Regions from separate parts of the Streptomyces sp. 5-10 genome, predicted to be linked through region 2. Evidence: riboswitches for the same ligand, from Rfam matches in the RefSeq annotation. Region 2 holds a riboswitch; the other holds the start of a gene.
The links. Region 2 has a riboswitch for thiamine pyrophosphate ahead of IEJ02_RS38635 (thiamine ABC transporter substrate-binding protein). Riboswitches for the same ligand answer to the same signal wherever they lie in the genome.
Positions count from the first base shown of each region.

Region 1: another riboswitch for thiamine pyrophosphate. It lies ahead of thiO (glycine oxidase ThiO); the one in region 2 lies ahead of IEJ02_RS38635 (thiamine ABC transporter substrate-binding protein).

Region 1 is NZ_JACVYG010000028.1:63,443-78,534, reverse strand. Features, by position in the region: gene IEJ02_RS27630 (hypothetical protein) at 1-863, opposite strand, end outside; gene metF (methylenetetrahydrofolate reductase [NAD(P)H]) at 904-1,821, opposite strand; gene thiE (thiamine phosphate synthase) at 2,162-2,830, opposite strand; gene IEJ02_RS27615 (Rv2175c family DNA-binding protein) at 3,022-3,387, opposite strand; gene IEJ02_RS27610 (NAD(P)/FAD-dependent oxidoreductase) at 3,502-4,683, opposite strand; TPP riboswitch at 5,627-5,740, shown strand; gene thiO (glycine oxidase ThiO) at 5,816-7,033, shown strand; gene thiS (sulfur carrier protein ThiS) at 7,030-7,230, shown strand; gene IEJ02_RS27595 (thiazole synthase) at 7,386-8,129, shown strand; gene IEJ02_RS50470 (SRPBCC domain-containing protein) at 8,465-8,923, shown strand; gene pknB (Stk1 family PASTA domain-containing Ser/Thr kinase) at 9,080-11,011, shown strand; gene IEJ02_RS27580 (maleylpyruvate isomerase family mycothiol-dependent enzyme) at 11,091-11,900, opposite strand; gene IEJ02_RS27575 (deoxyribonuclease IV) at 12,042-12,917, shown strand; gene IEJ02_RS27570 (DUF4396 domain-containing protein) at 13,001-13,576, shown strand; gene IEJ02_RS27565 (sulfite oxidase-like oxidoreductase) at 13,764-14,387, opposite strand; gene bfr (bacterioferritin) at 14,546-15,061, shown strand.
Region 2 is NZ_JACVYG010000053.1:7,513-22,604, forward strand. Features, by position in the region: gene IEJ02_RS38620 (LOG family protein) at 1-726, shown strand, start outside; gene IEJ02_RS38625 (ABC transporter ATP-binding protein) at 796-1,833, opposite strand; gene IEJ02_RS38630 (ABC transporter permease) at 1,834-3,447, opposite strand; gene IEJ02_RS38635 (thiamine ABC transporter substrate-binding protein) at 3,543-4,616, opposite strand; TPP riboswitch at 4,612-4,716, opposite strand; gene rlmN (dual-specificity RNA methyltransferase RlmN) at 4,790-5,896, opposite strand; gene IEJ02_RS38645 (phosphatidate cytidylyltransferase) at 5,969-7,144, opposite strand; gene frr (ribosome recycling factor) at 7,144-7,701, opposite strand; gene pyrH (UMP kinase) at 7,806-8,588, opposite strand; gene tsf (translation elongation factor Ts) at 8,744-9,580, opposite strand; gene rpsB (30S ribosomal protein S2) at 9,691-10,590, opposite strand; partial or broken gene IEJ02_RS38670 (murein hydrolase activator EnvC family protein) at 10,904-11,428, shown strand; gene IEJ02_RS38675 (TetR/AcrR family transcriptional regulator) at 11,744-12,283, opposite strand; gene whiG (RNA polymerase sigma factor WhiG) at 12,377-13,210, opposite strand; gene dprA (DNA-processing protein DprA) at 13,340-14,779, opposite strand; gene IEJ02_RS38690 (YifB family Mg chelatase-like AAA ATPase) at 14,779-15,092, opposite strand, start outside.

The sequences.
Region 1 (15,092 bases), on a different contig from region 2:
GACTGTGTCACGTCGTACGCCGGGTCCGGCGAGGCGTAGCCGGCCTCGGCCGCCCAGTGGTCGCCGCCGCCGTAGGTCCCGCCGTACGGATCCTGCTGGCCGTAGGCCGCGTACTGCTCGGCGTACTGCTGCTGGCCGTACGCCTGCTGGTCGTACGTCTGCTGGTCGTAGGGCTGGGCCTGGGGCTGGGCGCCGCCGTACGGGTCCTGGCCGTAGGCCGCGTACGCCTCGTTCCCGTAGCCGTACTGCCCGGCCTGGCCCGCCTGGTCCGCGTAGACGTCCTGGCCGTAGTTGTGGCCCTGCCCCTGGCTGTGGTCCTGCTGCGCGCCGTAGCCGCCGTACGTCTCGTACGCGCTGTAGCCGTCCGCCGCCGCGCCGCTGTACGCGCCCGAGGCCGGGGTGAAGGGGGACGGCTCATCGTAGACGCCGTACTCACCGGTGTCGTCGGGCATCGGCTGCGGCTGGTAGGTGGGCGGATCCGGCTGGTACGTGGGCGGCTCCGGCCGCGCCGCCGGGACCGCCTCCAGGTCGGAGACCTCGAGGATCGGCTCCTTGTCCGCGTCGTCCGGCCGGGTGCTCTTCCCCTCGCGCCCGAGCAGCCCCGGCAGCCCGCCGCTCAGCGCCCAGCCCGCGGCGAAACCGCGCCGGAAGGAGAGCGTCACATACGTCTGGCCGACCGCGAAGGCGATCGCGCCCGCCCCGATCACCGGAACCGACGGGATCAGCACACCGACGACCACGCCCAGGAAGCCGACGAAGGCCAGCAGCCGCCAGCGGAGCCGCGCCTTGTACTGCAGGAGGACCTCTCCCAGCAGCCACAGCGCGACGACGCCGAAAGCGATGTAGAGGACCGTCCAGCCCATGCCCGCCCCTCTCAATGCGGCCGCCCGTCGGCTGCCGTCATCAGGACCGCTGATGCAGTCCCAGATTCTCGTAGATTTCCAGCGTCGCCGTGGAGTGGTTCAGGGTAATGAAGTGCAGCCCGGGGATCTCCTCGGCCATCAACCGCGCGCACAGCTTCGTGGCGTAGTCGATCCCGATCGAGCGTACAGCCGCCGGGTCGTCCTTCACCGCCAGGATCCGCTCGGCCAGTTCGGGCGGGAACGCCGCGTTGCTGAGCTGCGCGAACCGCTCGATCTGCTTGACGTTCGTGACCGGCATGATCTCAGGGATGATCGGTGTCGTACAGCCCGCCGCGGCGACCCGGTCGCGCAGCCGCAGATAGTCCTCGGGATAGAAGAACATCTGCGTGATGGCGAAGTCGGCACCCGCGCGGCACTTGTCGATGAAGTGACGGATGTCGGTGTCCCAGTCCGTCGAGCGGGGGTGCATCTCGGGGAACGCGGCCACGCCGACACAGAAGTCGCCGGACTCCTTGATCAGCCGGACCAGATCGGCGGCGTAGGTGAGACCGTCGGGGTGCTGGACCCACTCCCCCATGGGATCGCCGGGCGGGTCGCCGCGCAGGGCCAGCATGTTCCGGATCCCGGCGCCGGCGTACTGCCCGATGATGTTGCGCAGCTCGGCCCGGGAGTGGTTGACGGCGGTCAGATGGGCGACGGGGGTGAGCGTGGTGTCCGTCGCGATGCGCTCGGTGGCACGCACGGTGCCCTCGCGGGAGGAACCACCTGCTCCGTAGGTCACGGAGACGAAGGTGGGCGAGACGGCTTCCAGCCTGCGGATGGCGTTCCACAGCGTCTGCTCGCCCTTTGCCGTTTTGGGGGCGAAGAATTCGAAGGAATACGACTGCTCGCCCGACGCGAGCAGATCGCGCACGGTTCGGGCGCGATCGGTCCTGGTGGAAGCGGTGCCTAGGGCCATGTGTGCAGGCTATCCACCCGGCCCGGCTACGCCCACCCGACCTCGGAGATATGGGGGTTTTGCCAGCTTCCTGTCCGCAGTGCGGACAGTTCCGTACGCCCTCGACCGGCGGGCGGGCCGGGCCGGGCCGGGCCGGATGAAAGGTAGGTGAAGCGCAGGTGAAAAGCCGGGCCAGGGTAGGGGGCGGGCCCCGGTCAAGCTGGATGCCGGTCGGGTCGGGCCCTGTCCTGGTCGGGTCGGGCCTGGTCGGGCCCTGTCCTGGTCGGGCCGGGTCGGGCCAGGCAAGGCCTGGTCGGGCCGGGCCCCGGGCTGGCCCCACCCCGGCCGGGTCGTACCCCGGTCACGCCGCCGCGCGGACCCGCTTCGCCAGCTCAGCCGTCGCCCCCGCCGGGTCGTCGGCGGCCGTGATGGCCCGGACCACGACGATGCGGCGGGCGCCCGCATCCAGGACCTGGTCCAGGTTGGAGGCGTCGATTCCGCCAATGGCGAACCACGGCCGCTCCGTGCCCAGCGCGGCGGCGTAGCGCACCAGGGACAGCCCCGGGGCGGGGCGGCCCGGCTTGGTGGGGGTGGGCCAGCAGGGGCCGGTGCAGAAATAGTCCACACCGGGCTGGACGGCCGCCGCGTCCACCTCCGCCTCCGCATGGGTGGAGCGCCCGATCAGCACGTCCTCGCCGAGGATCGCGCGCGCCGCGGGCACCGGCAGGTCGCCCTGGCCCAGATGGAGCACATCCGAGCCGATGGCGTGCGCGACATCGGCCCGGTCGTTGACGGCCAGCAGCTTGCCGTGCCGGCGGCAGGCGTCCGCGAAGACCTGGAGGTGCTCCAGCTCCTCGGCCGCCTCCATCTCCTTCTCCCGCAGCTGGACGATGTCCACCCCCGCCCCCAGGACGGCGTCCAGGAACTCCGGCAGGTCGCCCTGGCGCTTCCGGGCGTCGGTGCACAGATAGAGGCGGGCGTCGGCCAGCCGCTCGCGAGCGGTGGCGGCGGCGGTGGCTGCGGTGGACATGGGTTCCCCCCGGAGGGTCGGGCGGCGTACGGGCCGAGGATGGAACCCGGCCCGTACGCCAGGTGCGATCTGTTCGATCAGGTGTTGCGATCAGGTGCGGTGACGGCGTCAGACCGCAGGCGTGTCGACCGCGGGTCAGGACGGCGTCGAACGCGCGGGTTCGGTCCGCGAGAGTCCGGCCGACGAGGGCGTCAGACGGCGAGGGCCTGAGCTCGCCGCTTCACTTCCGTGCCACGATTCTCGCTCAGCGCCCGTGCCGGGGTGCCGGGCAGGCTCGGGTCGGGGGTGAAGAGCCACTCCAGCATCTCTTCGTCACTGAAGCCGTCGTCCTTCAGAAGCGTCAAGGTCCCCACGAGGCCCTTGACGACCTTTCCGTCACCGATGAACTCCTCGGGCACCTGAAGCACCCTGTTCTCGCCACGGCGCACGGCGATCAGGTGGCCCTCCTTGACCAGCTGCCGGACGCGCGTCACCTCGACCCCCAGCCGTTCGGCGACGTCGGGGAGGGTGAGCCAGGCGGGGACGAGAGCATCGATCTTTGCGTCAATCTCGGTCACGGAACAAGCCTGCCATCTGGGACTGACAGTCGGTAGCCGGGCGCCCGCCGCGCGGGCCGCCCGCCCGGCCCCGGGCGCCCCGGCCGGTCGGCCGATCGGCGGTCGGCCGACCGGTCAGAGGACGGCCGACTTCAGCGGCACCGAGGGGTCCTCGGCCCGCGTCCGGTCCAGCCGGGCGCCGCGCTCGATCAGCTTGCGCCCCTGGGCCAGATCGCGCGGACGGCCGACGGCCAGCAGGGCGACCAGGGCGCCCTCGCGCAGCCAGCACACCGACCAGGCTGCCCCGGCCGGATCGCCGCGCCAGACCAGCTCGTCGGCCTCCGAGTGGTGCCCGGCGTACTGCACGAAGCGCCCGAACTGCTCGGACCAGAAGTACGGCACCGGGTCGTAGACCACACCGGGGAAGTGGGCGGCCGTCCGGCCCCCGACCACGTTGGCGGCGACGGTGCGCGGCCCCTGGAGCGCGTTGTCCCAGTGGTGCACCAGCAGCCGCGTTCCGTAGCGGGCGGACGGGAAGGAGGCGCAGTCGCCGACCGCGTAGACGTCCGGCGCGGAGGTGCGCAGCCGGTCGTCGGCGGCGACGGACCGGTCCTCGGCCAGCTCCACGCCGGAGCCCGCGAGCCAGTCCGTGGTCGGCCGGGCCCCGATGCCGACGACCACCGCGCTCGCGCGCAGCCGGGTGCCGTCGCCGAGGAGCAACCCGCTCTCGTCGACGGAGGCCACTCGGGCGCCCGTGACCAGGCGGGCCCCGTAATCCGCGTACCAGGCCGCCATGGGGGCCGCGACTTCGGCCGGGAGCGCGCCCGCCAGCGGCCGGTCCGCGGCCTCGACGACGGTCACGGCGCAGCCCGCCTCGCGCGCGGCCGTGGCGAACTCCGCGCCGATCCAGCCCGCCCCCACGACCGCGATCTCGCGCTGCCGGGCGAGCACCGGGCGCAGCCGCTCGGCGTCGTCCAGCGTGCGCAGCAGATGGACGCCGGGCTCTTCTTCGCTGCCCGGCAGCGGGATCGGCTCGGCGCCGGTGGCGATCACCAGGACGTCGTACGGGAGCTGGCCGGTCGCGGTCTCGACGAGCCGCTTGTCCGGGCGCAGGCCGGTGACCTGGACGCCGAGCCGTAGCCCGATGCCGAGTCCGGCGAAGTCCACGTCGAGCGTCGAGCCCTCGGCCTTTCCGAGCAGTACGGCCTTGGACAGCGGGGGCCGGTCGTAGGGCTGATGGCGCTCCGCGCCCAGCAGGACGATCTCCCCGGTCCAGCCCTGTTCGCGCAGCGCGACGGCGGTTTGCACCCCCGCCATGCCCGCTCCGACGATCACCACGCGCTGTCCGCCGCCGTTCGAGGACGGCTTCGTCGTCGTCTCATCGCTCACACGATCACTGTATTGCGGCTGGTGGGGCGGACTGGAGAGCGGCTTGCGAGAGGTCGGACACAGAGTGGGGGCGGGCGGGGGGCGGGTGCGGGTTGTGGGGGCCTCCGGCGGTGAGCCCCCACCCCGCCCCTCCCCGAAACGAGGGGGCTGCGCCCCCTCGCACCCCCGCCGGGGCGGGGGTGCGACGCGGGGGTGGTGGGGGGAACGCGCCGGAGGCTGAGGTCGGACACGCCGGAAGGACTGGGCCAGACGCGCCGGGGGCCGGGGCCGAGACGCGGGGGCTGGGGCGGACACGCCAGAGGGCTGAAGTCGGACACCCCGGGGGCAGGGGTAGACACGCCGGAGGCTGGAGCGGGACGCGCCGGGGGCCGGGGGCGACGCGCCCGAAGGGCTGTGGGCGGACACACGGGGGCTGGATCGGGAACCGCCGGGGGCCAGGGGGCGACACACCGGAAGGGCTCACACGGGGGGCTGAGACGACACACCGGAAGGGGGCGGGGCGGACACACGGGGGCTGGATCGGGAACCGCCGGGGGCCAGGGGGCGACACACCGGAAGGGCTCACACGGGGGGCTGAGACGACACACCGGAAGGGCTCACACGGGGGGCTGAGACGACACACCGGAAGGGCTCACACGGGGGCTCAGACGACACACCGGAAGGGCTCGGGCCGGACACACGGGAGCTGGATCGGGAACCGCCGGGGACCGGGGGGCGACACGCCAGAAGGGCTCACACGGGGGCTGAGACGACACACCGGAAGGGGGCGGGTCGGACGCACGGGGGCTGGATGGGGAACCGCCGGGGGCTGGGGTGTCTGGTTTATGGCCGCTCTTTCGGGCGATTCGGGGCACGTACTAGGGTGGCGGGACAGAGCACTCGCGGGAGCCCGGGCGTACCGGGCTGAGAGGGAGGCTGGAACGGCCTCCGACCGTACGAACCTGATCCGGGTCATGCCGGCGAAGGGAGGGGCAGCGTGTCCACGCACGCACCAGGTCATGACGATGGACCTCACACATCAGGCGGGCCGCCACCCGGCGGACGCTACGACGCCCTCGTCATCGGGGGCGGCATCATCGGGCTGGTCACCGCCTGGCGGGCGGCACAGCGCGGGTTGCGTACCGCGCTCGTCGACCCGGCGCCCGGCGGCGGAGCCGCCTGGGTCGCGGCCGGGATGCTGGCGGCCGTCACCGAGTTGCACTACGGCGAGCAGACCCTGCTCGGCCTCAACATGGCCTCCGCCCGCCGCTATCCGGACTTCGTGGCCGAGCTCGAGGAGGCCAGCGGCCAGGACGTGGGCCATCGCGCGTGCGGCACCCTCGCCGTCGCGTTCGACGCCGACGACCGCGCCCATCTGCGTGAGCTCCACACCTTCCAGCAGGGGCTCGGGCTGGAGTCCGAGTGGCTGACGGGGCGTGAGTGCCGCCGTCTGGAGCCGATGCTCTCGCCGGGCGTGCACGGCGGGCTGCGCGTCGCCGGTGACCACCAGGTGGATCCGCGGCGGCTGACGGCGGCGCTGCTCACCGCCTGCGAGCGGGCCGGGGTCGCCTTCCACCGCGACCGCGCGGAGCGGCTGCTGCTGGACGGCGACCGCGCCACCGGGGTCGAGCTGACCGGGGGTACGCGCCTGGCCGCCGAGCGGACCGTACTGGCCGCGGGCAGCCTCAGCGGACGGCTCGCGGGCGTCCCCGAGGACGTCCTGCCGCCCGTACGGCCCGTCAAGGGGCAGGTGGTGCGGCTGTCGGTGCCCGAGCGGTACGCGCCGTTCCTCTCCCGGACCGTACGGGCCGTGGTGCGCGGCGGGCCGGTCTACCTGGTGCCGCGCGAGAACGGCGAGCTGGTCATCGGCGCGACCAGCGAGGAGCTGGGCTGGGACACCACGGTCACCGCGGGCGGGGTGTACGAACTGCTGCGGGACGCCCATGAGGTGGTGCCCGGCATCACCGAACTGCCGCTGGTGGAGACGTGCGCCGGGCTGCGCCCCGGCTCACCCGACAACGCCCCGCTGCTCGGCCCGACCGCGCTGCCGGGGCTGTTGCTGGCCACCGGCCACTTCCGCAACGGCGTACTCCTCACCCCGATCACGGGCGACGTCATGGCCGAGGCCCTGATCAGCGGTCAACTCCCCCCGGAGGCCCAGCCGTTCACCCCCCAGCGCTTCACGGCCCCACCGAACACCGGGCCAGCCCCGGCCGCCACGCCCTCGCCCGGGTCGGCAGCGCCCTCTCCCGGTGCCCCTGGCGCCGCGCACTCCCCAGCACAGGAGCAGCACACATGACCGTCTCCGTCAACGGCGAGCCCCGCGAGGTGCCCGAGGGCACCACGCTCGACCGGCTCGTCGCGACCCTCACCCAGGCGCCCTCGGGTGTCGCCGCCGCCGTCAACGAGACGGTCGTCCCGCGCACCCAGTGGTCCGCGACCTCGCTCGGCGACGGCGATCGTGTCGAGGTCCTCACCGCGGTCCAAGGAGGCTGATCCCACTCATGGCTCCCACCACGACCACCACAAGCACCACAGCCGTCACCGCCGCCCCCGGCGCCACGACGGCCCCCGGCGCCGCCGACCGGGCGTCGCTCGCCGCGCCCGATCCGCTCACCATCGCCGGGACCGACTTCGGCTCCCGGCTGATCATGGGCACGGGCGGCGCGCCCAGTCTGGAGATCCTGGAGCGTTCGCTACTGGCCTCGGGCACCGAGCTGACGACCGTCGCGATGCGGCGGCTCGACCCCACGGTGCAGGGGTCGGTGCTCTCCGTGCTCGACCGGCACGGGATCCGCCCGCTGCCCAACACCGCCGGGTGTTTCACCGCCGGTGAGGCCGTCCTGACCGCCCGCCTCGCCCGGGAGGCCCTGGGCACGGACTGGGTGAAGCTGGAGGTGGTCGCCGACGAGCGCACCCTGCTCCCGGATCCGATCGAGCTGCTGGACGCCGCCGAGACCCTGGTGGACGACGGGTTCACGGTCCTGCCGTACACCAACGACGATCCGATCCTGGCCCGGAAGCTGGAGGACGTCGGCTGCGCCGCGATCATGCCGCTCGGCTCCCCGATCGGCTCCGGGCTCGGCATCCGCAATCCGCACAACTTCCAGCTGATCACCGAGCGCGCCACCGTGCCGGTGATTCTGGACGCGGGCGCGGGCACGGCGTCGGACGCCGCGCTGGCCATGGAGCTGGGGTGCGCGGCGGTGATGCTCGCCTCGGCCGTCACCCGGGCCCAGGAGCCGGAGCTGATGGCGGGGGCGATGCGGCACGCGGTGGAGGCGGGCCGGCTGGCCCACCGGGCGGGCCGGATCCCGCGCCGCCACTTCGCCGAGGCGTCGAGCCCGGCCGAGGGCCTGGCCGCCCTGGACCCCGAGCGCCCGGCCTTCGGCTAGGTTCGGTTCAGGGCTCTCGGCGAGGTCCTGAGCCTTCGGCCAAGCGCTCCGCTGGAAGTGCCGCGATGCGTCGTCGGCCGTCTGCGGCGCCATCGTGGCTGGTCGCGCCCGCGCGGCGGAGCCGCACATCGACACAGCCCCGCGCCCCATCGGGGCGCTGCCGAACGCGCTGCCGAACCACAGCGGACTTCCTCCGACCTGCTGAGGCCCTGGGTCCTTCGGCCAGCCGGTGTCCGGGCCCGGGTCCGGTGTCCGGGCCCGCGCCCAGGTCCGGGCCCCGCGGGGCCCTACCGTGGAGGGAGGAGGGAGCAGCCCACAGCCCGGAGGTGGTCGACGTGACCGTGACCGTGGACGACCGGATCGAGCGCGAGGTGTACGTACCGGCGCCGATCGACCGGGTGTGGCGGGTGCTGACGACGCCCGAGCACATCCGCGCCTGGTACGCCCCCGGCGGCTGCGAGATCGATCCGCACCCCGGCGGGCGGCTCCGGTTCCGCTGGGATGAGCTCGGAGAGTTCCACGGCCAGGTCGAGCGCGCGGTCCCGGACGCCCTCTTCCGCTTCCGGCTGGCCCTGGAGCCCGATCGCGCCCCCTCGGACCCCGGCGAAGCCACCCTCGTGGAGTTCGCGCTCTCGCCCGAGGGGCGGGGCACCCGGCTGCGGTTCGCGGAGAGCGGCATCCGCGCGCTGGCCGTCCCCGACGACGCCAAGGCCAAGCACACCGAGTACGCCACGCTGTCCTGGACCTCCGCGCTGGAGGAGCTGGCCGCGATCGCCGCCGCGTCGCACAACTGACCCGCCGGTGTCACAGTTACCGACCCGCCGGTGTCACGGTTTCTGACCCGCCAGTGTCACAGTTACCGACCCGCCCGTGTCACCGTTCCGCTGCGGTACCGGCCCCACCTGGGGCGGCTGGTCCTGGCCGATATCGGCGCCTCGTAGACTTCCCCCGTGGATACGACCCTCCAGGACCCCCTCGTCGGGCAGGAGCTCGACGGCCGCTACCGCATCGAGGCGCGCATCGCCGTTGGCGGGATGGCGACGGTCTACCGGGCCGTCGACACCCGGCTGGACCGTGTGCTCGCCCTGAAGGTGATGCATCAGAGCCTCGCCTCCGACGCGGCCTTCGTCGAGCGCTTCATCCGGGAGGCGAAGTCCGTCGCGAGACTCGCGCACGCCAATGTGGTCGCCGTCTACGACCAGGGAGCGGACGGCGGCCATGTCTATCTGGCCATGGAGTACGTCTCCGGCTGCACCCTGCGCGATGTGCTCCGCGGGCGCGGGGCCCTGCATCCGCGCGCCGCGCTGGACATCCTGGAGCCGGTGCTGGCCGCGCTCGGCGCGGCCCACCGCGCCGGTTTCGTCCACCGCGACATGAAGCCCGAGAACGTGCTGATCGGGGACGACGGACGGGTCAAGGTCGCCGACTTCGGCCTGGTCCGGGCGGTGGACAGCAACACCAGCGCCTCCACCGGCAGCGTCCTCGGCACCGTCTCGTATCTCGCGCCCGAGCAGATCGAGCACGGCACGGCCGACACCCGCGCCGATGTCTACGCCTGCGGTGTGGTGCTGTACGAGATGCTGACCGGCACCAAGCCGCACGGCGGCAGCACCCCGGCGCAGGTCCTCTATCAGCATCTGAACGAGGACGTCCCGCCGCCCTCGGCCCTCGCGCCCGGGGTCGCCCCGGAGCTGGACGCGCTGGTGGCCTCGGCCACCGCGCGCGCCGTCGAGGCGCGCCCCGCCGACGCCGTCGCGCTGCTGAGCACGACCCGCGCGGTGCGGGCCGCGCTGACCGACGACCAGCTGGACGCGGTGCCGCCGCAGGCCAAGGAGGACCTCTCGGCCGGGTCCGAGAACCGTACGGCGGTGGTTCCGCGCCCGGCGGTGGCCGTCGACGACCAGGACCGGCTCAACCACACCAGCCGTCTGGAGCTGCCGCCGGAGCCACCCCGGCAGGAGGGGCACCGACAGGGCGGCCGGGGCCGGTTGTCGCGCCGCGGGATGGTGACGATCGCCGCCGCGGTGCTGCTGGCGGTCGCCCTCGGCGTCGGCGTCTGGTACATCAGCGTCGGCCAGTTCACCGAGGTCCCGCCGGTGCTGCGGAAGACCCAGGCGGAGGCCGAGAAGAAGCTGCACGGCGCGGGTCTCGAGGTGAAGGTCGTCAACGAGTTCAGCGATGTCGTCCCCAAGGGGAAGGTCATCGGCTCCAAGCCCGGCCCGGGCGAGCGCGTCCGCGACACCGGCACCGTGACCATCCGGGTCTCCCAGGGGCGGCCGCGGGCCGAGGTGCCCAATGTGGTGGGCATGCCGCTCGCCGAGGCCAAGCGGAAGATCGCGGACCAGGGGCTGACGGTCGGCAAGGTCACCGGCCGCTTCAGCAGTGAGACGGCCCAGGGCTCGGTCCTCTCCACCAGCCCGGGCCCCGACTCCGTGCGCCGCCCCGAGACGCCCGTGTCGATCGTGGTCAGCAAGGGCCGGCCGGTCGACGTCCCGGACGTGGTGGGCGATTCGGTCGACGAGGCCCGGTCCACGCTGGAGGGCGAGGGCTTCAAGGTGAAGGTCGCCGAGCGGCAGGTGTTCTCGGAGGAGGACAAGGGCTCGGTCGCCGAGCAGTCCCCGTCGTCGGACGACAAGGCCGCCAAGGGCGACACGGTGACGCTGACGGTCTCCAAGGGCGTGCAGATGGTCGAGGTGCCGGACGTCACGGGGATGAACGTGGACGACGCCAAGGCGGAGCTGGAGGACGCCGGGTTCAAGGTGAACGTCGAGAAGGCGCTGCTGTTCCCCGGGGACAAGGTGAAGGACCAGTCGGTGGAGGGCGGCGACGAGGCGCCCAAGGGCAGCACGATCACCATCAAGACCGAGGGCGGCGTGTTCTGAGGTTCTGAGGGCTCAGGGACGGATGGCGGCCGCCGGACGGCGAACGCCGTCCGCCCCGGCCGCTCATCCGAAGCTGAGCTCATCCGAAGCTGACCCGCTCCAGCCAGAAGTCCAGCAGCTTCTCATCGCCCAGGATCTCGACGCCCGCGCCGCGGGCCGGGCGCCGCTTGTAGATGATCAGCAGCAGGTCGGTCAGCGGCCCGCGCACCGCGACCGCGGCCTTCTCATGCGCCCGCCGCCAGCTGATCGCGTCGCCGGTGAGGTCGACAACCCACTCCGCCGCCACCTCCGGCGCGGTGTCGGTCGCGTGGAGGTGCAGGGTGCGGCCGGGGCCGAGCAGCTCGCGCATCCAGGGGTGGACCTCGAAGTGCATCGGCAGCGAGCCGAGCGCCAGCCACTCGTCGAACCCGTCCAGGGCCACCTCCTGGTCGAGGGTGTACTCCGCGCCGAGGGCCAGGACCGCGTCGGCCCGGTGGATCGCCGTCTCATGGGTGAAGCGGCGGGCGTAGAAGTCCGCGCGCCCTCCGGCGACCTGCCCGAAGTCCGGCACCGGGGTCCACAGCCGCGCCTCGGGCCCCGCCTCGCGCAGCGTGTCGGCCAGCAGCTGGGCGCCCTCGACCAGCCAGGGGGCCAGCTCGGCGGGGTCCTCCTCCGCGTACGGCGACAGATCGCGGAAGTGCTGGTCGGGCAGCGCTTCGGTGGCCCGGGTGCGCACTATCTCCTCGGCCCACCGATGGGTTCCGCCGAGATGACGCAGCAGCTGCCCGACGTTCCAGCCGGGGCACGTGGGTACGGGGCGGGTCAGATCCGCGCCCTCGATCGAGCCCCGCAACAGCTGGGTCTGCGCGACGATCTCGGAGCAGCGGCGGTCAAAGCTCAGCAGAGTCATGTACGTCACAGTAGGGGCACCCACCGACAGCGGCCCCGGCCCGGGGGCATCACCCCATCCAGAGGAATCACCCCGTCCAGAGGAATCACCCCGTCCGGAGGGCGGCAACGCGGGCCCATCGCACCTGGGACCCTTGGTGGCGTGAGTACGCATCGCATCCGCAACCCCATCGGTGGCCATATCCGTGTGGCCGGTGGCCTCGCCACCGTCGGTCTGGCGCACGCCGCCGACATCGGCGCCGAGACCGTCCAGGTCTTCGTCGCCAATCCGCGCGGCTGGGCCACCCCGGCCGGTACGCCCGCTCAGGACGAGGCGTTCCGCGCCGGCTGCGCCGAGCGGTCGATACCCGTGTACGTCCACGCCCCCTACTTGATCAACTTCGGTTCGCACACCGAGGCCACGGCCGAACGCTCCGTTGCGTCCCTGCGCCACTCGCTCCGCCGCGGCCGGGAGATCGGCGCGCTCGGCGTGGTCGTCCACACCGGTTCGGCGACTGGGGGACGTCCGCGTGCCACGGCGATCGCGCAGGTGCGGGAGCGGGTGCTGCCGCTGCTGGACGAGCTGACCCGGGACGACGACCCCTGGCTGCTACTGGAGCCGACCGCCGGGCAGGGCACCTCGCTGTGCGCGCTGGTGGAGGACCTGGGCCCGTATGTCGAGGCGCTGGACCGGCATCCCCGGCTCGGGGTCTGTCTGGACACCTGCCATGTGTTCGCGGCGGGCCACGACCTCGCCGCTCCGGGCGGGGTGAAGCGGACCCTGGACGAGCTGGTGGCCGTCGCCGGCGAGGGGCGGCTCAGGCTGATCCACGCCAATGACTCCAAGGACGTGGTCGGCGCCCACAAGGACCGGCACGCGAACATCGGCGCCGGGCACATCGGGGCGGAGCCGTTCCGCGAGCTGTTCACCCACCCCGCGACCAACGGGGTGCCGCTGGTCATCGAGACGCCGGGCGGTACGGAGGGGCATGCGGCGGACGTGGCCCGGCTGAAGGAGCTGCGCGACGGGGTGGCCTGAGAACGCGCCGGCGCGTTGAGGAATACCCCTAGGGGGTATACCGTTGACGGTGGTCGACGAATTCCGCGATCAGCGCTGGGGGTATGGACATGCGACAGCATGAGCACACGCAGGGCGGACCTCATGACCACCAGGACCATGGGCATCAGGACCATGGACACCAAGGTCATGGCCACCAAGGTCCTGGGCACCAAGGTCCTGGGCACCAGGAGCACCACGGGAGCGCGACGAGCTGGTCGATGGCCGCCCAGGCCACCCTGCACTGCCTCACCGGCTGCGCCATCGGCGAGGTCGTGGGCATGGCCATCGGCACGGCCCTGGCCTGGCACAACGTCCCGACCATGATCCTGGCGATCGTGCTCGCCTTCGTCTTCGGCTACTCCCTGACGATGCGGGGCGTGCTGCGGGCGGGGCTGGATATGCGCAGCGCGCTGCGGGTGGCCCTGGCGGCCGACACCGTATCGATCACGATCATGGAGCTGGCCGACAACGCGACGATCGTCGTCTTCCCGGGCGCGATGGACGCGACGCTGTCGGACGTTCTCTTCTGGCTCAGCCTGGCCCTGTCGTTCGCGGTGGCCTTCCTGGTCACCACGCCGGTCAACAGGTGGATGATCGCGCGGGGGAAGGGGCATGCGGTGGTCCACCAGTACCACTGACCGCGCGAGGCGGCCCGGCCTACGCGGCGTCCGGCGGGTCTTGACGCCTGCGGCGGACCTTTCCCCTCCCCGCCCCTTCCCACAACTGGGGCTCCGCCCCAGACCCCGGAAGCCAGGCCCCGGGGCCAGGGGCGGGGGCCAGGCCCGGGGGCCAGGGGCGAAGCCCCTGGAGCCCGCCGGACACCCGCTAGAGCTCCGGGCCGTCGCCGGGCTCCTCCTGGTAGGAGTAGCGCTGCTCGGTCCAGGGGTCGCCGATGTTGTGGTAGCCGCGCTCCTCCCAGAAGCCGCGGCGGTCGGCGGTCATGTACTCCACCCCGCGCACCCATTTCGGGCCCTTCCAGGCGTACAGGTGGGGCACCACCAGCCGCACCGGAAAGCCGTGCTCCGCGGTGAGCAGCTCACCGTCCTTGTGGGTGGCGAAAATCGTGGTCTCCGCCATGAAGTCCGACAGCCGCAGATTCGAGCTGAACCCGTATTCGGCCCACACCATCACATGGGTGACGTCGGGCGCCGGCGGTGCGAGCTTCACGATCTCCAGTGCGGAAACCCCGCCCCATTCGGCGTCGAGCATGCTGAATTTGGTGACGCAGTGCAGGTCGGCCATGACCGTCGAGTACGGCAGGGCCGAGAACTCTCCATGTGTCCAGCAGTGTTTTTCGCCGTCCGCCGTGGCGCCGAAGACCCGGAACTCCCATCGGTCCGGCTTGAACTTCGGGACCGGCCCATAGTGCGTAACCGGCCAACCGCGCTGCAGTCGCTGCCCAGGAGGCAGCTTCGCGAGCTCCCCCTCGCGGCTTTCCGACTGACCCATGGGCTCCATGGTCTCAGACCGCCGGGGGTGGTCGTGACCAGGGCATCGGGGACGGGCACAACTCGTACTAAGCGTGCACTTACTGGACGCCCCAACAGGCGCGGTGCGACGATGCGCGGAACCTGCCGTTCCCGATCGGATTGGAAGGAGCCCCTCCGATGCAGGGTGACCCCGAGGTCCTCGAGTTCCTCAACGAGCAGCTGACCGGCGAACTGACCGCGATCAATCAGTACTTTCTGCACTCAAAGATGCAGGACAACTTTGGCTGGACTCGGCTTGCCAAATACACCCGGTCGGAGTCTTTCGATGAGATGAAGCATGCGGAGATCCTCACCGACCGCATCCTTCTTCTGGATGGGCTGCCCAATTACCAGCGGCTCTTCCATGTCCGGGTGGGGCAGACGCTGACCGAGATGTTCCAGGCCGACCGGCAGGTGGAGGTCGAGGCGATCGACCGCCTCAAGCGGGGCATCGAGCTGATGCGGTCCAAGGCGGACATCACCTCGGCGAATCTCTTCGAGTACATCCTCGCCGACGAGGAACTCCACATCGACTATCTCGACACCCAGCTGGAACTGATCGAGAAGCTCGGCGAGCCCCTCTACATCGCCCAGCAGATCGAGCAGCCCAGCGACAACGGCGACAACTACTCCGGGAGCGGCAAGGGCCACTGAGCCCGGGGCGCCAGAAGTCGCGGGCGGCAGA
Region 2 (15,092 bases):
TCGATGCTGCGCTCCATCCACGACGACGCGGTCTCCGACGCGCTGGACGAATTCCTCGTCGGGACGCGGGTGGTGGGCGTCATGGGCGGCCACGCGCTGGAGCGCGGCTCCGGCGGATTCGCGGGCGCCGCACGGCTCGGCCGGGCCCTGGCGCGGACCGGTCTCACGGTCGCGACGGGCGGCGGACCGGGCGCGATGGAGGCCGCGAACCTCGGCGCCTACGCGGCACCGCACGAGGACGCGGTGCTGGACGAGGCGCTCGAACTGCTCGGCGGGACGCCCTCCTTCCGGCCGTCCATCGGGGCCTGGGCCGAGGCCGCCTTCGCGGTGCGTGAGCGCTGGCCGGACGGCGGGGCGTCGGTCGGCATCCCCACCTGGTTCTACGGGCATGAGCCGCCCAACGCGTTCGCCTCGCACATCGCCAAGTACTTCGCCAACGCCACCCGCGAGGACGGGCTGCTGGCGCGCTCGACCGCGGGGGTGGTCTTCCTGCCCGGCGCCGCCGGGACCGTTCAGGAGATCTTCGACAACGCGACGCCGAACTACTACGAGTCGCGCGGTGAGCCGACCCCGATGGTGCTGGTGGACCGGGACCACTGGACCCGGCGGCTGCCGACCTGGCCGCTGCTCGAAGCGCTCGCGGAGGGACGGTCCATGAAGGCCCGTATCGCTCTGGTGGACTCGGTGGACGAGGCGCCCGAGGCGCTGCTGTCGATGCTGGGCTGAGCCGGAGTCAAGGAAGCGCCGAGTACCAGAGGAAGGGCTGACTTCCGGGGGAGGCAAGGGGCCCCGGCGTCAGGGCTCGGGGTCCAGGAGCACCACATCGGCCGGGTCGATGGCCGCCCCGACCCTGGCCCCCGCCTCCGGGGCGTCCCGCAGGGCGCAGGACGCCTCCAGATGCGGCGCTGCCGGGTCCGACAGCCGCAGAATGAGCGCCACATGGTCGCCGCGGAAGGTGCGCGCCGCCACGGTGCACGACAGCCCCTCCTCGGGGTCCGTCAGCCGCACCCCGGCCGGGCGGACCAGCAGCCTGCCCGGGCCCGGCCGGGACCCGGGCGGCACGGGCAGCTTGCCCCATACGGTGTCCGCGACCTCGCCGTGCACGATCGCCTGGACCACATTGTCGAAGCCGAGGAAGCGGGCGACGAACTCGGTGGCGGGCCGCTGCCACACCTCCAGCGGGGTGCCGGTCTGGGCGATCCGGCCGTTCTCCATCACCACCACCCGGTCCGCGAGCGCGAACGCCTCCCCCTGGTCGTGGGTGACCGCGAGGACGGTGGTGCCCAGCCGTTCGAAGAGCTCGCGCAGCTCCACCACCAGCCGCTCGCGCAGCCCCCGGTCGAGCTGGCCCAGCGGCTCGTCCAGCATCAGCAGTTTGGGGCGCGGGGCCAGCGCGCGGGCGAGCGCCACCCGCTGCTGCTCGCCGCCGGAGAGCGAGTCGACGGGGCGGCGCTGGGCGCCCGGCAGCCCCACGAGCTCCAGCAGTTCGGCGACCCGGCGGTCCGCCTCCGCCCGGCCCACCTTGCGCATCCGCAGCCCGAAGGCGACGTTGCCGCCCACGTCCCGCTGCGGGAACAGCTGGTGGTCCTGGAACATCAGCCCCACGCCGCGCCGGTGCGTGGGCACCCCGCTCTGGTCACGTCCGGCGAGCCACACCCGGCCGGCGTCGGGGCGCCGCAGCCCGGCCACCACGCGCAGCATGGTGGACTTGCCGCTTCCGCTCGGGCCCAGCACACAGACCGTCTCGTGCTCGGCGACGTCCAGGTCCACGGCGTCCAGCGCGTCGCGCCGGCCGAACCTCACGCTCACCTCGTCCAGTCGCAGCAGCGTCATTCAGAACTCTCCCGAACGGTCGGTGCGGATGCGCTCGAGCGCCAGCAGCGATCCGGCGCAGACCAGCATCAGGATCGTGCTCAGGGCCATCGCCTGCCCGTAGGTGAGCTGTCCGGCCCGGCCCAGGAAGCGGGCGATGGCCACCGGGAGGGTCGGATGGTCGGGGCGCGCGATGAAGACCGTCGCCCCGAACTCGCCCAGGGAAACGGCGAACGCGAAGCCCGCCGCGACCGCCACGGCCCGTCCGACCAGCGGCAGGTCCACCTCCCGCCAGACCCGCCACGGGGACGCCCCGAGCACGGCAGCCGCCTCCCGGAGCCGGTGGTCCACCGCCCGCAGCACCGGCAGCATGGTCCGTACGACGAAGGGCACGCCCACCAGGGCCTGGGCGAGCGGCACCAGGACCCAGGAGGCGCGCAGATCCAGCGGGGGCGCGTCCAGGGCGATCAGGAACCCGAATCCCACGGTGACGGCCGAGGTGCCCAGCGGCAGCATCAGCAGCGCGTCGAAGCCCCGTACCAACCTGCCCGCCTTACGGGTGAGCGCCGCGGCGGCGAGACCGCCCACGACGAGGGCGAAGACGGTGGCGACCGCCGCGTACCACAGGGAGTTCCCGACGGCCTCCATGGGAGCCACGAAGAAGGTGCCCCCGCTGTCGGCGGCCGACCGCAGTGCCTCGTAGTAGGTGAAGCCGTAGCCGTCCGGTCCGTTCAGCGAGCGCTCCACCAGCACCGCGAGCGGTGTCACGATCAGCAGCGCGACCACGGTCAGCACGCCCCACAGCAGCGCCCACTGGGCCGGGCCCTTCGGGCGGCGCGCGGTGCGGCCGGGATCGACCAGCCGCAGGGCGCTCTCCCGGCGCCTCACGGTCCACGCGTGCAGGGCCAACACGGCCGCGACCGCGGCGAACTGGACCAGGGTCAGCACCGCGGCCGTGGGGAGGTCGAGCAGCTGCGCGGTCTCCCGGTAGATCGCCACCTCCAGGGTGGCGTAGCGGGGGCCGCCCAGGATCTGGATCACGCCGAAGGAGGTGAAGGTGAACAGGAACACCATCAGCCCGGCGGCGGCCACGGCGGGGGCCAGCGCGGGCAGCGTCACCCGGCGCCAGGCCGACAGCCGGCTCGCGCCGAGCACCCGCGCGGCCTCCTCCTGGCGTGGGTCGAGCTGGGCCCACAGCCCGCCCACGGTCCTGACGACGACCGCGTAGTTGAAGAAGACATGGGCCAGGAGGATCGCCCAGACGGAGGTGTCCAGCCGCACCCCCCACAGCTCGTCCAGCAGCCCGCCCCGGCCGAGCAGGGCCAGGAAGGCCGATCCGGCGACGACGGTCGGCAGGACGAACGGCACGGTCACCACGGCCCGCAGCAGCCCCTTGCCGGGGAAGTCGAAGCGGGCGAAGACATAGGCGCCGGGCAGCGCCACCGCGAGCGTCAGAGCGGTCGAAGCGACCGCCTGCCAGCAGGTGAACCACAGGACGTCCAGCGTCGCCGGATCGGTCACCACCTCGGCGATCCGGCCGAACCGCCACCGCCCGTCGACGCGCAGCCCCCGGGTGACGATGGCGGCCACGGGATAGGCGAAGAAGACCGCGAAGAAGGCGAGCGGCACCGCCATCAGAGCGAGCCGGAGGGCGGTCGCGCGGCGGCCCCCGCCCTCGCCCTCATCGGCCTTACGGTGGCCGTCGGCCCTCTTACGGTTCTCGCGGGGCTCTACAGGACCAGCGAGGACCATGTCTTGACCCACGGCTCACGGTTCTTGGCGATCTTCTGCGGCGCCAGGGTGGCCGAGTCGGCGATCCTGACCCCGTACCGGGTGAACAGCTCCGGCAGCTTGGCGTCCTCGCGCGCCGGGTTGACGTACATGTTCAGCGGGACGTCCTCCTGGAACCGCTTGCTCAGCAGGAAGTCCAGCAGCGCCTTGCCGCCCTTGGCGTTGCCCGCGCCGTTCAGCAGCCCGGCGAACTCCACCTGCCGGAAGCAGGTGCCCGTCGCCACCCCGGTGGGGGCCTTGGCGGGCTTGCTCTTGGCGTCGGCCACCTCGGCGGGCGGGCTGGACGCGTAGGAGACGACGAGCGGCCGGTCGCCCTTGCCGCCGCCCGCCGAGCCGGAGAACCGGTCGTAATACGCCTGCTCCCAGCCGTCGACGACCTCGATGCCGTTGGCCCGCAGCTTCTTCCAGTAGCCCTTCCAGCCGTCGTCGCCGTACTTCGCGGCCGTGGCCAGGAGGAAGCCGAGACCGGGGGACGAGGTGGCCGCGTTCTCGGTGACCAGGAGGTTCTTGTAGGCGGGCTTGGTCAGATCGTCCAGCGTCCGGGGCGGCGTCAGCTTCTTGTCGGCGAAGTACTTCCGGTCGTAGTTGACACAGATGTCGCCGAAGTCGACGGGGGTGACGCGGTGCTCGGCCCGGTCGAGCTGAAGGGCCGCCGGGACCTTGTCCAGGCCCTTCGCCGTGTAGGGGGTGAACAGGTCGTTGTCGAGCGCGCGGGAGAGCAGGGTGTTGTCGACGCCGAAGAACACATCGCCCTGGGGGTGCCCCTTGGACAGGATCGCCTGGTTGACGGCGGCTCCGGCGTCGCCCCCGGCCTGCACCCGCACCTTGTAGCCGGTCTCCTTGGTGAACTCCTTGAGGACCGCCTTGGAGGCCGCGAACGAGTCGTGCGTGACCAGGGTGACCGTCTTGGAGTCCGAGCCGCTCTTGGTGTCCTCGCCGCAGCCGACGAGCGCGCTCAAGCCCAGTGAACCGAGGAGGGCGGCCGAGATGGCGCGCCGAAGCTGGCTGTTCATGGTGATGCTGACTCCCTACGCCGGTATGACCCGGATCAGGTCCGAGGGTCTGCGGCCGTGCCGCACTCTCAGCGCTCTGAGCGCTCCCCTGTCGGAATGTTCACTTGTACGGATGTTCACTTCTACGACGATCGCATGATGCGACGATGCCCAGGCACCGTATCAGCCGGTGCTCAACGCTCCGAAGCCGCCAGCTGCCCGCAGGCCCCGTCGATCTCCTGGCCCCGGGTGTCCCGGACGGTCACCGGCACCCCATGGGCCTCCAGGGCCGCCACGAACGCCTTCTCGTCCTCGGGCCGGGACGCCGTCCACTTGGAGCCGGGCGTCGGGTTGAGCGGGATGAGGTTCACATGCACCCGGTGGCCCTTGAGCAGCCGGCCGAGCAGATCGGCGCGCCACGCCTGGTCGTTGATGTCCTTGATCAGCGCGTACTCGATGGAGATCCGGCGGCCGGACTTCTCCGCGTACTCCCATGCGGCGTCCAGGACCTCGCGCACCTTCCAGCGGGTGTTGACCGGCACGAGGGTGTCGCGGAGCTCGTCGTCGGGCGCGTGCAGCGACACCGCGAGGCGGCACTTGAAGCCCTCGTCGGCGAACCGCAGCATCGCCGGGACGAGGCCGACGGTCGAGACGGTGATGCCGCGCTGCGAGAGGCCGAGGCCGTCGGGCTCGGGGTCGGTGAGCCGGCGGATGGCGCCGACGACGCGGTTGTAGTTGGCCAGCGGCTCGCCCATGCCCATGAAGACGATGTTGGACAGCCGGGCCGGGCCACCGGGGATCTCACCGTCCCGGAGGGCCCGCATCCCGTCGACGATCTGGTGCACGATCTCGGCGGTGGACAGATTGCGGTCCAGCCCCGCCTGCCCGGTGGCGCAGAACGGGCAGTTCATCCCGCAGCCCGCCTGCGAGCTGATGCACATGGTGACCCGGTCCGGGTAGCGCATCAGGACGGACTCCACGAGCGTGCCGTCGAACAGCCGCCACAGCGTCTTGCGCGTGGTGTCGTCGTCACAGCTGATGTGCCGCACCACGCTCATCAGATCCGGCAGCAGCCCGGCGGCCAGCTTCTCGCGCGCGGCGGCCGGGATGTCGCTCCACTGAGCGGGGTCGTCGACGTAGCGCGCGAAGTAGTGACGCGACACCTGACCTGCCCGGAAGGGCTTCTCCCCGAGGGCGGCGACGGCCTCCCGGCGCTCGGCGGGCGTGAGGTCGGCAAGATGCCGCGGGGGCTTCTTGGCCCCACGCGGCGCGACGAAGGTGAGTTCTCCGGGCTTAGGCATGGTTCACCCAGTGTCGCAGACGTACGAAGGGCCCCGCGCCGGGAGTGGCGCGGGGCCCGTGGGCGGGCGTGGTCAGCCGCCGCCCACGAAGATCACCAGCAGCAGCCACACCACCGGCGCGGTGGGCAGCAGCGAGTCGAGCCGGTCCATGATCCCGCCGTGGCCGGGCAGCAGCTTGCCCATGTCCTTGATGCCGAGGTCGCGCTTGATCATGGACTCGCCGAGGTCGCCGAGGGTCGCGCTGACCGCGGCGGCGAGGCCGAGCAGCAAACCCTGCCACCAGACGCCGTCGTCGATGAGGAACTGCATGCACAGCGCGCCCGCGGCCATCGCGAAGGTCACCGCGCCCAGCAGCCCCTCGCGGGTCTTGCCGGGGCTGATGCGCGGGGCCAGTGGATGCTTGCCGAAGCGCCAGCCCACCGCGTACGCCCCTGTGTCGCTGACCACGGTCAGCAGCAGGAAGGTCAGGACCCGCCACGGGCCGTCGTCGGTGTCGAGCATGAGCGCCACGAAAGTGGCCAGAAACGGTACGTAGAAGGCGGCGAAGACGCCCGCGGTGACATCCCTGAGGTAGTTGTCGGGCGGCTCGGTCATCCGCCAGACCAGCACCGCGAGCGCCGTAAGGGCGACCGCCACCACCGCGCCCTGGGCACCGCGCACATAGCCCGCGACGACCATGGCGACCCCGCCGACGGCGAGCGGCACCAGGGGGACCCGGATGTCCTTGCGCTCGGTGAGCCGCGAGGTCAGCTCCCAGAGCCCGACCACCACCGCGACCGCCACCACGCCGACGAACACGGGCTTGTAGATGAAGAGCGAGGCCAGGATGATCACGCCGAGGCCGACGCCCACCCCTATCGCGGCGCGCAGATTCCGGCCCGCGCTCTTCTTGCCCTGCCCGTCGTCGGCGCCGCGCGTGCCGTCGGCGGAGGCCGGGTCGGGCGCGGGGTCGGGGGGCGTCGGCCGGCGCCCGGCGGGCTGCCGGGGTCCGGGCTGCGGCTCCCGCTCGTCGCGGAAGAGGGGGCCGCTCAGCCGAGCGGCCCCCCGGTCACGGTCGGCGGCCTCGCCGGAGTCGCCGCCTGCGTGGGGCACGGTGGGCATGGGGCGAGTTTGCGCCGCCTCACCCACCTCGTGCGCGGGACCCGCCGAAGAAGTGGGCACCTCCCAGCCATAGCCGGGGGAGGTGCCCTGACCGCCCGGTCCCCGGAGTCCGGCGCTTGGTTGGGCCCCCCAGGAAGAGTCGTTCATCAGACCTCGAGCAGCTCGGCTTCCTTGTGCTTGAGCAGCTCATCCACCTGCGCGACATACTTCGCCGTGGTGTCGTCGAGCTCCTTCTCCGCGCGGCGCCCCTCGTCCTCGCCGACCTCGCCGTCCTTGATCAGCTTGTCGATGGACTCCTTGGCCTTGCGGCGGACGCTGCGGATCGAGATCTTCGCGTCCTCGCCCTTGCCCTTGGCGACCTTGATGAACTCCTTGCGGCGCTGCTCGGTGAGCTCGGGGAACACCACACGGATGATGTTGCCGTCATTGCTCGGGTTGACGCCCAGGTCGGAGTCCCGGATCGCCTGCTCGATGTTGCGGAGCGCGGTCTTGTCGAACGGCGTGACCACGGCCATCCGCGGCTCCGGCACCGAGAACGACGCCAGCTGATTGATCGGCGTCAGCGCACCGTAGTAGTCCGCCACGATCTTGTTGAACATCGCCGGGTGCGCACGCCCGGTGCGGATCGCGGCGAAGTCCTCCTTGGCGACCACAACGGCTTTCTCCATCTTCTCCTCGGCCTCGAGGAGGATCTCTTCGATCACCACTTGCTCCTGGTGTTATCAGTAAGCAGAGCCTCGCCCCTGCGTGCGTCTTCTCCTGCACGGTGTCCGACCGGCAGGCCGTTGTCCATCCCCCGTTCGAGCCGTCAGGCCCGGGAGCCCTGGTCGCTCACAAGCGTGCCGATCTTCTCACCCTTCACCGCACGCGCGATATTTCCTTCGGCCAGGAGCTCGAAGACGAGGATGGGCAGCTTGTTGTCCCGGCAGAGGGTGATCGCGGTGGCGTCGGCGACCTTGAGGTCCCGGGTGATCACCTCGCCGTACTCCAGGGCGTCGAACTTCACCGCGTCGGGGTTGCGGGCGGGGTCGGAGTCATAGACCCCGTCCACGCCGTTCTTGCCCATGAGCAGGGCCTGCGCGTCGATCTCCAGCGCTCGCTGGGCCGCGGTGGTGTCCGTGGAGAAGTACGGCATACCCATACCCGCGCCGAAGATGACCACACGCCCCTTCTCCAGATGGCGCACCGCACGCAGCGGAATGTACGGCTCCGCGACCTGGCCCATGGTGATGGCGGTCTGGACGCGGGAGTCGATGCCCTCCTTTTCCAGGAAGTCCTGGAGGGCGAGACAGTTCATGACGGTTCCGAGCATGCCCATGTAGTCCGAGCGGGCCCGGTCCATACCGCGCTGCTGCAGTTCCGCACCGCGGAAGAAGTTACCGCCGCCGATGACGATGGCGATCTCGGCACCGTCCCTGACCACGGCGGCGACCTCGCGCGCGATGGCGTGCACGACATCGGGGTCGACACCGAGTCCCCCGCCTCCGGCGAACGCCTCGCCGGACAGCTTCAGCAGGAAGCGACCGTGTTGGGCCGCGCCGTGCGCCTTCTTGTCATCGGCGGCCTGTTTGGCGTCCGCGCCGTGATTCATTGGAGATCTCCTCGTGCACATACGAAGAAGGCCACTGCCGGACGGGTCCTGTTACGACCTCTGCGGCAATGGCCTCCTCGTCACATCTGCGGCCGACCGGTCGACGGTTGGCTGCCTACGACCCTATCGGGGTCGCCGGTCATTCGCTGCTCGGCTCAGACGCCGACGCGGAAACGGGCGAAGCGCTTGAGCGAGACACCGGCCTCGTCCAGGACCTTCTGGACGGACTTCTTGTTGTCCTTGGCGAACGGCTGGTCCACCAGCACGTTCTCCTTGAAGAAGCCGGTGACGCGACCCTCGATGATCTTCGGCAGGGCGCCCTCGGGCTTGCCCTCCTCGCGGGCGGTGGCCTCGGCGACCCGGCGCTCGTTCTCGACCGTCTCGGCCGGGATCTCGTCGCGGGTGAGGAACTTCGGGGCGAAGGCGGCGATGTGCTGCGCGACGTCCTTGGCGACCGTGGCGTCTTCCTTGTCCAGCTCGACCAGGACGCCGACCTGCGGCGGCAGGTCAGGGCTGGTGCGGTGCATGTACGCCGCGACGAAGCCGCCGGAGAACTGCGCGAAGCGGTCCAGGACGATCTTCTCGCCGAGGGTCGCGTTGGCCTCGTCGACGAACGCCTGAACGGTCTTGCCCGCCTCGATCTCGGAGGCCAGCAGGGCCTCCAGGTCGGCCGGGGAGGTCTTGGCGACGTGGGCGGCGATGGCGTCGGCGAGGCCCACGAACTTGTCGCCCTTGGCCACGAAGTCGGTCTCGCACTTCAGCTCGACCAGCACGCCGGAGGACTTGTCGTCCGCGATGAGGGAGACGACGGCACCGTTCTCGGCGCTGCGGCCCTCACGCTTGGCCACGCCCTTCTGGCCCTTGACGCGCAGGACCTCGACGGCCTTGTCGACGTTGCCCTCGGCCTCGTCCAGCGCCTTCTTGCAGTCCATCATGCCGGCGCCGGTCAGCTCACGGAGCTTCTTGACGTCAGCGGCGGTGAAGTTCGCCATGATCTGTGAATCTCTTCTCGAAAGTCGAAAGCTCTACGGGTGAACGGCGGGGGCGGCGCCACCGGCACCGTCCCCCGCCGTCATACACCGTCTGAGTGACGTCTGAGTGGTCAGCCCTGCTCGGTGCCCGCGGCGGGGGCCTCGGCCGGCTTGGCGTCCTCGGTCGGCTTGGCGTCCTCGGCGGGCTTGTCCGCGGCGGCCTCGGCCGGCTTGGCCTCGGCCTCGTCGGCCTTCTTCTCGCCCTCGAGCAGGTCGCGCTCCCACTCGGCGAGCGGCTCGCCAGCGGCCTTGTCGGCCTTCTCGTCACCGGTGGCGACACCGGAACGGGCGATGAGGCCCTCGGCGACGGCGTCGGCGATCACCCGGGTGAGCAGGGTGACGGAGCGGATCGCATCGTCGTTGCCCGGGATCTTGTAGTCGACCTCGTCCGGGTCGCAGTTGGTGTCGAGGATCGCGACGACCGGGATCCGGAGCTTGCGCGCCTCACCGACGGCGATGTGCTCCTTCTTGGTGTCCACGATCCAGACGGCGCTCGGCACCTTCTGCATCTCGCGGATACCGCCGAGGGTCTTCTCCAGCTTGGCCTTCTCGCGGGAGAGGACCAGGAGCTCCTTCTTGGTGAGGCCGGAGGCGGCCACATCCTCGAAGTCGATCTGCTCGAGCTCCTTCAGGCGCTGCAGGCGCTTGTAGACGGTCGAGAAGTTGGTGAGCATGCCGCCCAGCCAGCGCTGGTTGACGTACGGCATGCCGACGCGGGTCGCCTGCTCGGCGATGGCCTCCTGCGCCTGCTTCTTGGTGCCGACGAACATGATGGAGCCGCCGTGGGCGACGGTCTCCTTGACGAACTCGTAGGCGCGGTCGATGTACGACAGCGACTGGAGCAGGTCGATGATGTAGATGCCGTTGCGCTCGGTGAAGATGAAGCGCTTCATCTTCGGGTTCCAGCGGCGGGTCTGGTGCCCGAAGTGGACGCCGCTCTCCAGCAGCTCCCGCATCGTGACGACGGCCATGGCCGTACTCCTTGAGGTACTCGGTTCCACAGCGGCCGGGCGGCCGCCGCTCCTGACGTCCCGGCGCGCCTGCCACGGACGGGGCCCTTTCGGGGGTCGTCCGAGGACCGAGGGGCGCGGCCACCGAGCTGACCGATGCGCGATCGGAGCACCGGTGGCGGGGCGTGCGAAGTCGATCCGGTGACCCGGATCGCCATAAGAAGTGTACGGGACCGGTACGGTGCCGGGTGACGGCGTTATCCACAACCAGTGAGTAGTCCCCCGATTCCGTCCATGATCCACCCGTTTCGGGCCGCCGGGCCATCGTGGGGGCATGCGAAGGCTTGTGGTGGGGCGGGCTCTTGCCCTGGTGATTCTCGTGCTGTCGGTGCTGTCGGTGCCGACGGCGCCTCCTGTGGCGTTACCTCTTCCGGCGGCACGGGCCGCGGCGGCGGATCCGCGCGCGGCGCCTACTCCGCGTGCGGAGCCGGAGCCGGGGACGAGACCGGGCGAGGGACGGTCGAGACCGAGCGGGGAGCGGTCGTGGCCGGTCGACGGTGCTCCGGGCGCGGTGCGGCCTGCCGTGCTGAGGGGCTGGCGGCCGCCTCCGGCGCCCTGGGCGGCGGGGCACCGCGGGGTCGACCTCGCGGTGCGCCCGGGCGAGCGGGTCCGGGCAGCGGGCCCGGGGCGGGTGAGCTTCGTGGGCCCGGTCGCGGGCCGTGGTGTGCTGGTGATAGAGGTGTCCGGGCCCGGCTCCCCTCCCCTGCGCACCACCTACGAACCGGTGCGCGCCACGGTGACCAAGGGGGAGCGGGTGACCGCCGGGCAGGTGGTCGGCGTGGTGGCGCCGGGCCCCTTCCACTGCCGGCCGGGCTGCCTGCACTGGGGGCTGCGGCGCGCGGACCGCTATCTCGATCCGCTGTCACTGCTGCCGCCGTCGATGCTGCGGGGCGGGCCGTCCCGGCTGCTTCCGGTGTTCGGGGTGCGCGACGCGCCCACGGTCTCCGCGCTCGCCTCCCCTGCCGGGGACACCCGGCTGCCGACGGCCGCGGCGCTGGTGGCGGCATCCCTCTGGGCCCGGATCCGGCTGGGTCGCCCGGGTCGGTCCGGGTCGCCCGGCCGTCCGGGCCGCATCTCGCGTGCGCCCGCCGGGGGCAGTGGAAGGGCCGGGCGGTCAGCCCCGGACGCCGCGCAGGGCCATGGCGGCGGCCGCCTCGGTGATCCGGTCGGGGTCCTCGGCCGCGCCGAGCTCGATGCGCCGGACCGCGGCGTCCACGACGCCCTGGAGGAGTACGGCCGAGAGCCGGGGCTGCTCATGCCCGAGGGCCGCGAGGGCCTCGACCACCATGGCGATCAGCCCGCCGTGGGCGGCCCGGATCTTCTCCCGCGCGCCCGCATCCAGCTCACCGGCGGAGATCGCCACCACCGCGCGGTGCCGACGGTCGCCGACGAGCGCGAGCTGGCGGCGGACATACGCCTCGATCTTCGCCTCGGGCCCGTCGGCCCGCTCCATGGCGGCCTCGACCTCTGCGGCCCAGACCGGGAAGTCCACGGCGCACAGCTCCTCGACCACGGCGGCGCGGGAGCGGAAGTACTCATAGACGGAGGACCGTGCGAGTCCCGTGCGCTCGGCGAGGGCGGGGAAGGTCAGCGCCTCCGTACCCCCCTCGGACAGCAGGGTGCGGGCGGCCTCCAGCAGGGCCGCGCGCTGCATCGTCCGGTGCTCGGCCACTGAGGCCGCTCGAATCCTGGGCACCCGACCACTTTACGGAAGAGGCCGCCCGGAGGGCGATGCCGGAGGGACGATTCAGCGCCCGACGTCGGCGAGTTTCGCCCGCAGCTGGAGCACCGATTTGGTGTGGATCTGGCTGACCCGGCTCTCGGTGACGCCGAGCACCTGGCCGATCTCGGCGAGCGTGAGCCCCTCGTAGTAGTAGAGCGTGACCACGGTCTTCTCCCGTTCCGGGAGGGTGTTGATCGCCCGGGCGAGCAGCCGGCGCAGCTCCCGGTCCTCGGCCACCTCGACCGGGTTGTCCGCCGCGGTGTCCTCGAGGGTGTCCATGAGGCTGAGCCGGTCGCCACCCTCGCCGCCGACGTGCAGCAGCTCCTCCAGGGCGACCACATTGGCGAGCGACAACTGACTGAAGACACCGTGCAGTTCCTCGAGGCTGATGCTCATCTCGGCGGCCACCTCGGCCTCCGAGGGGGTGCGGCGCAGCTGGGCCTCCAGCGTGGCGTACGCCCGCTCCACGGCCCGGGCCTTCTGGCGGACCGACCGTGGGATCCAGTCCAGCGCCCGCAGCTCGTCGATCATCGCGCCGCGGATCCGGGTGATCGCATAGGTCTCGAACTTGATGGCGCGCTCGGGGTCGAACTTCTCGATGGCGTCGATGAGTCCGAAGACCCCGGACGAGACGAAGTCCGCCTGCTCGACATTGGAGGGCAGCCCGACGCTGACCCGGCCGGCCACATATTTGACCAGCGGTGAGTAGTGCAGGATCAGCTGCTCCCGCAGCCGGCCGTCGCCCGTGGTCTTGTACGACCGCCACAGCTCGTCGAGCGATGAGGGCGCGGCAGGGTGCACCGCGCCGCGGGCCGCGGGCGGCGCCGCGCTGTCAGACCCGGAGATGTGCTGGGGCATTCGTCGCCTTGAGCCGTTCTGCCATGACATGGGTGAGGACGTACGCTTCCGCCGGAAACCTTGTGAGCGTAGCGTGACTAAGGCGTCGCGGTATGCGAACGGCGTCGGCTCGGCGGTGTGCGGATACGGTCATCGCCTCAACCCTTTCACCCGATTGCCCCGATTCGGGGGATCGCCTCGCCGTGCGCCGTCGCTCCGGCGCGGGGCCGGGACCAACTCCCATCGATCGCCATGACGTTCGACGAAGCCCAGGGCGAGCAGTTCATGGAGCCGGCCCAGGGCCTCGTCGCAGCCGGTCCCGGATTCCCGGGCCACGTCCCGCAGGTGGTTGCCGCCCCGTGCCGACAACGCTTCCAGCACCCGTGCCGTCACGGGATGGAGCAGGTCCCGCTCGACCAGCGGCCCCCGCCGCTCCGGGGCGAGGTCTCCGATGCCGCCGATGAGCTCGGCGACTTCGGCGGCATCGGTGACCAGGACGGCCTCGCCGCGCAGCAGTTCGTGCACCCCGGCCGAGAGCCCGCTGGTCACCGGTCCGGGCACCCCCATGGTGGACCGCCCGAGCTGTTGTGCCCGGCGCGCGGTGACCAGCGATCCGCTGCGGTACTGGGCCTCGACCACGACCGTGCCGCGGGTGAGGGCGGCGATGACCCGGTTGCGGAGCACGAATCTGTGGCGTGTCGGATGCGCTCCGGGTGGCAACTCGGCCAGCACCAGGCCCTGTTCGGCGATGCGCTCGATCAACTCGGAGTGCGCTCGCGGATAGGGGACGTCCACACCGGAGGCGAGCACCGCGATGGTGGCCCCACCCGCGGCGAGCGACCCTCGGTGAGCCGCGCCGTCCACGCCGTGGGCCGCCCCGGAGACGACCACCCAGCCCCGCTCGGCGAGCCCGGTGCCGAGGGACGCCGCGACATGCGCGCCGTAGTCGCTGCACGCCCGCGCGCCCACCACGGCGACCGAGCGCAGCGCCCACATCCGCAGGTCGGCCCGGCCGCGCACCCATAACCCGACCGGGCGAGCGTCACCGAGATCGTCGAGCTGGCCGGGCCAGTCCAGGTCCCCGGGGCAGATGAACCGTCCACCGCGCCGGGCGATCAGCGCGAGGTCGGCGACCGGGTCCACCCCGGCCGCCCGGAGGGCGCATCCGGCCAGCCGCTCCCCGGTGGCCCCGGGCGGGGGCTTGCCCTTCCCGGTGAGCGCCCGCCACAGCGCCACCGGCCCCATATGGCGCAGCCAACGCCCCACCGTCTCGTCCCCGGGCTCCACGAGCCGGGTGAGCGCCGCCCGCGCCAGCCGCTCCTCGTCCGGGGTGGCCCGCCGCTCAGCGAGCTCCTGCCCCTCGTCCGGGGTGGCCCGCCGCTCGGGGAGCCCCCGACCCTCGTCCGGGGTGCCCCTCTCATCCGGGACGCCCCATCGCTCGGGCAGCCCCTGCCCTGCGTCCGGAACGCCCCGCCCCTCCGGGCGCCCTTGTCCCTCGTCCCAGCCGCCCTGCCCCTGCCCGCGCCCCTGCCCGGGCTCGGAGAACAGTGCGGGGACGGCGCCGCGGCCGCCCGCCGAAGGAGTCGGCATCAGCACTCCCCCGCCGGGACCGGCACCCCGCGGCTGACCCCGGTGCGCAGCTGCAGCGCCTGGGCGATGTCCGGCGCCATGGGCCGGTCGTGCCCGGCCAGGTCGGCGACGGTCCAGGCGACCCTCAGCACCCGGTCGAGCCCCCGGGCGGTGAGCAGCCCGCGCTCCATATCGCGCTCGGCCTCGCGCAGCGCACCGGGGAACGGCTGCCAGCGGGTGCGCAGCTCATGGCCCGGCACCTCGCTGTTCAGCCGCCAGGGGGTGCCGTGGAGCCGGGCGGCGGACCGCTCCCGGGCCTCCCGGATCCGGGCCG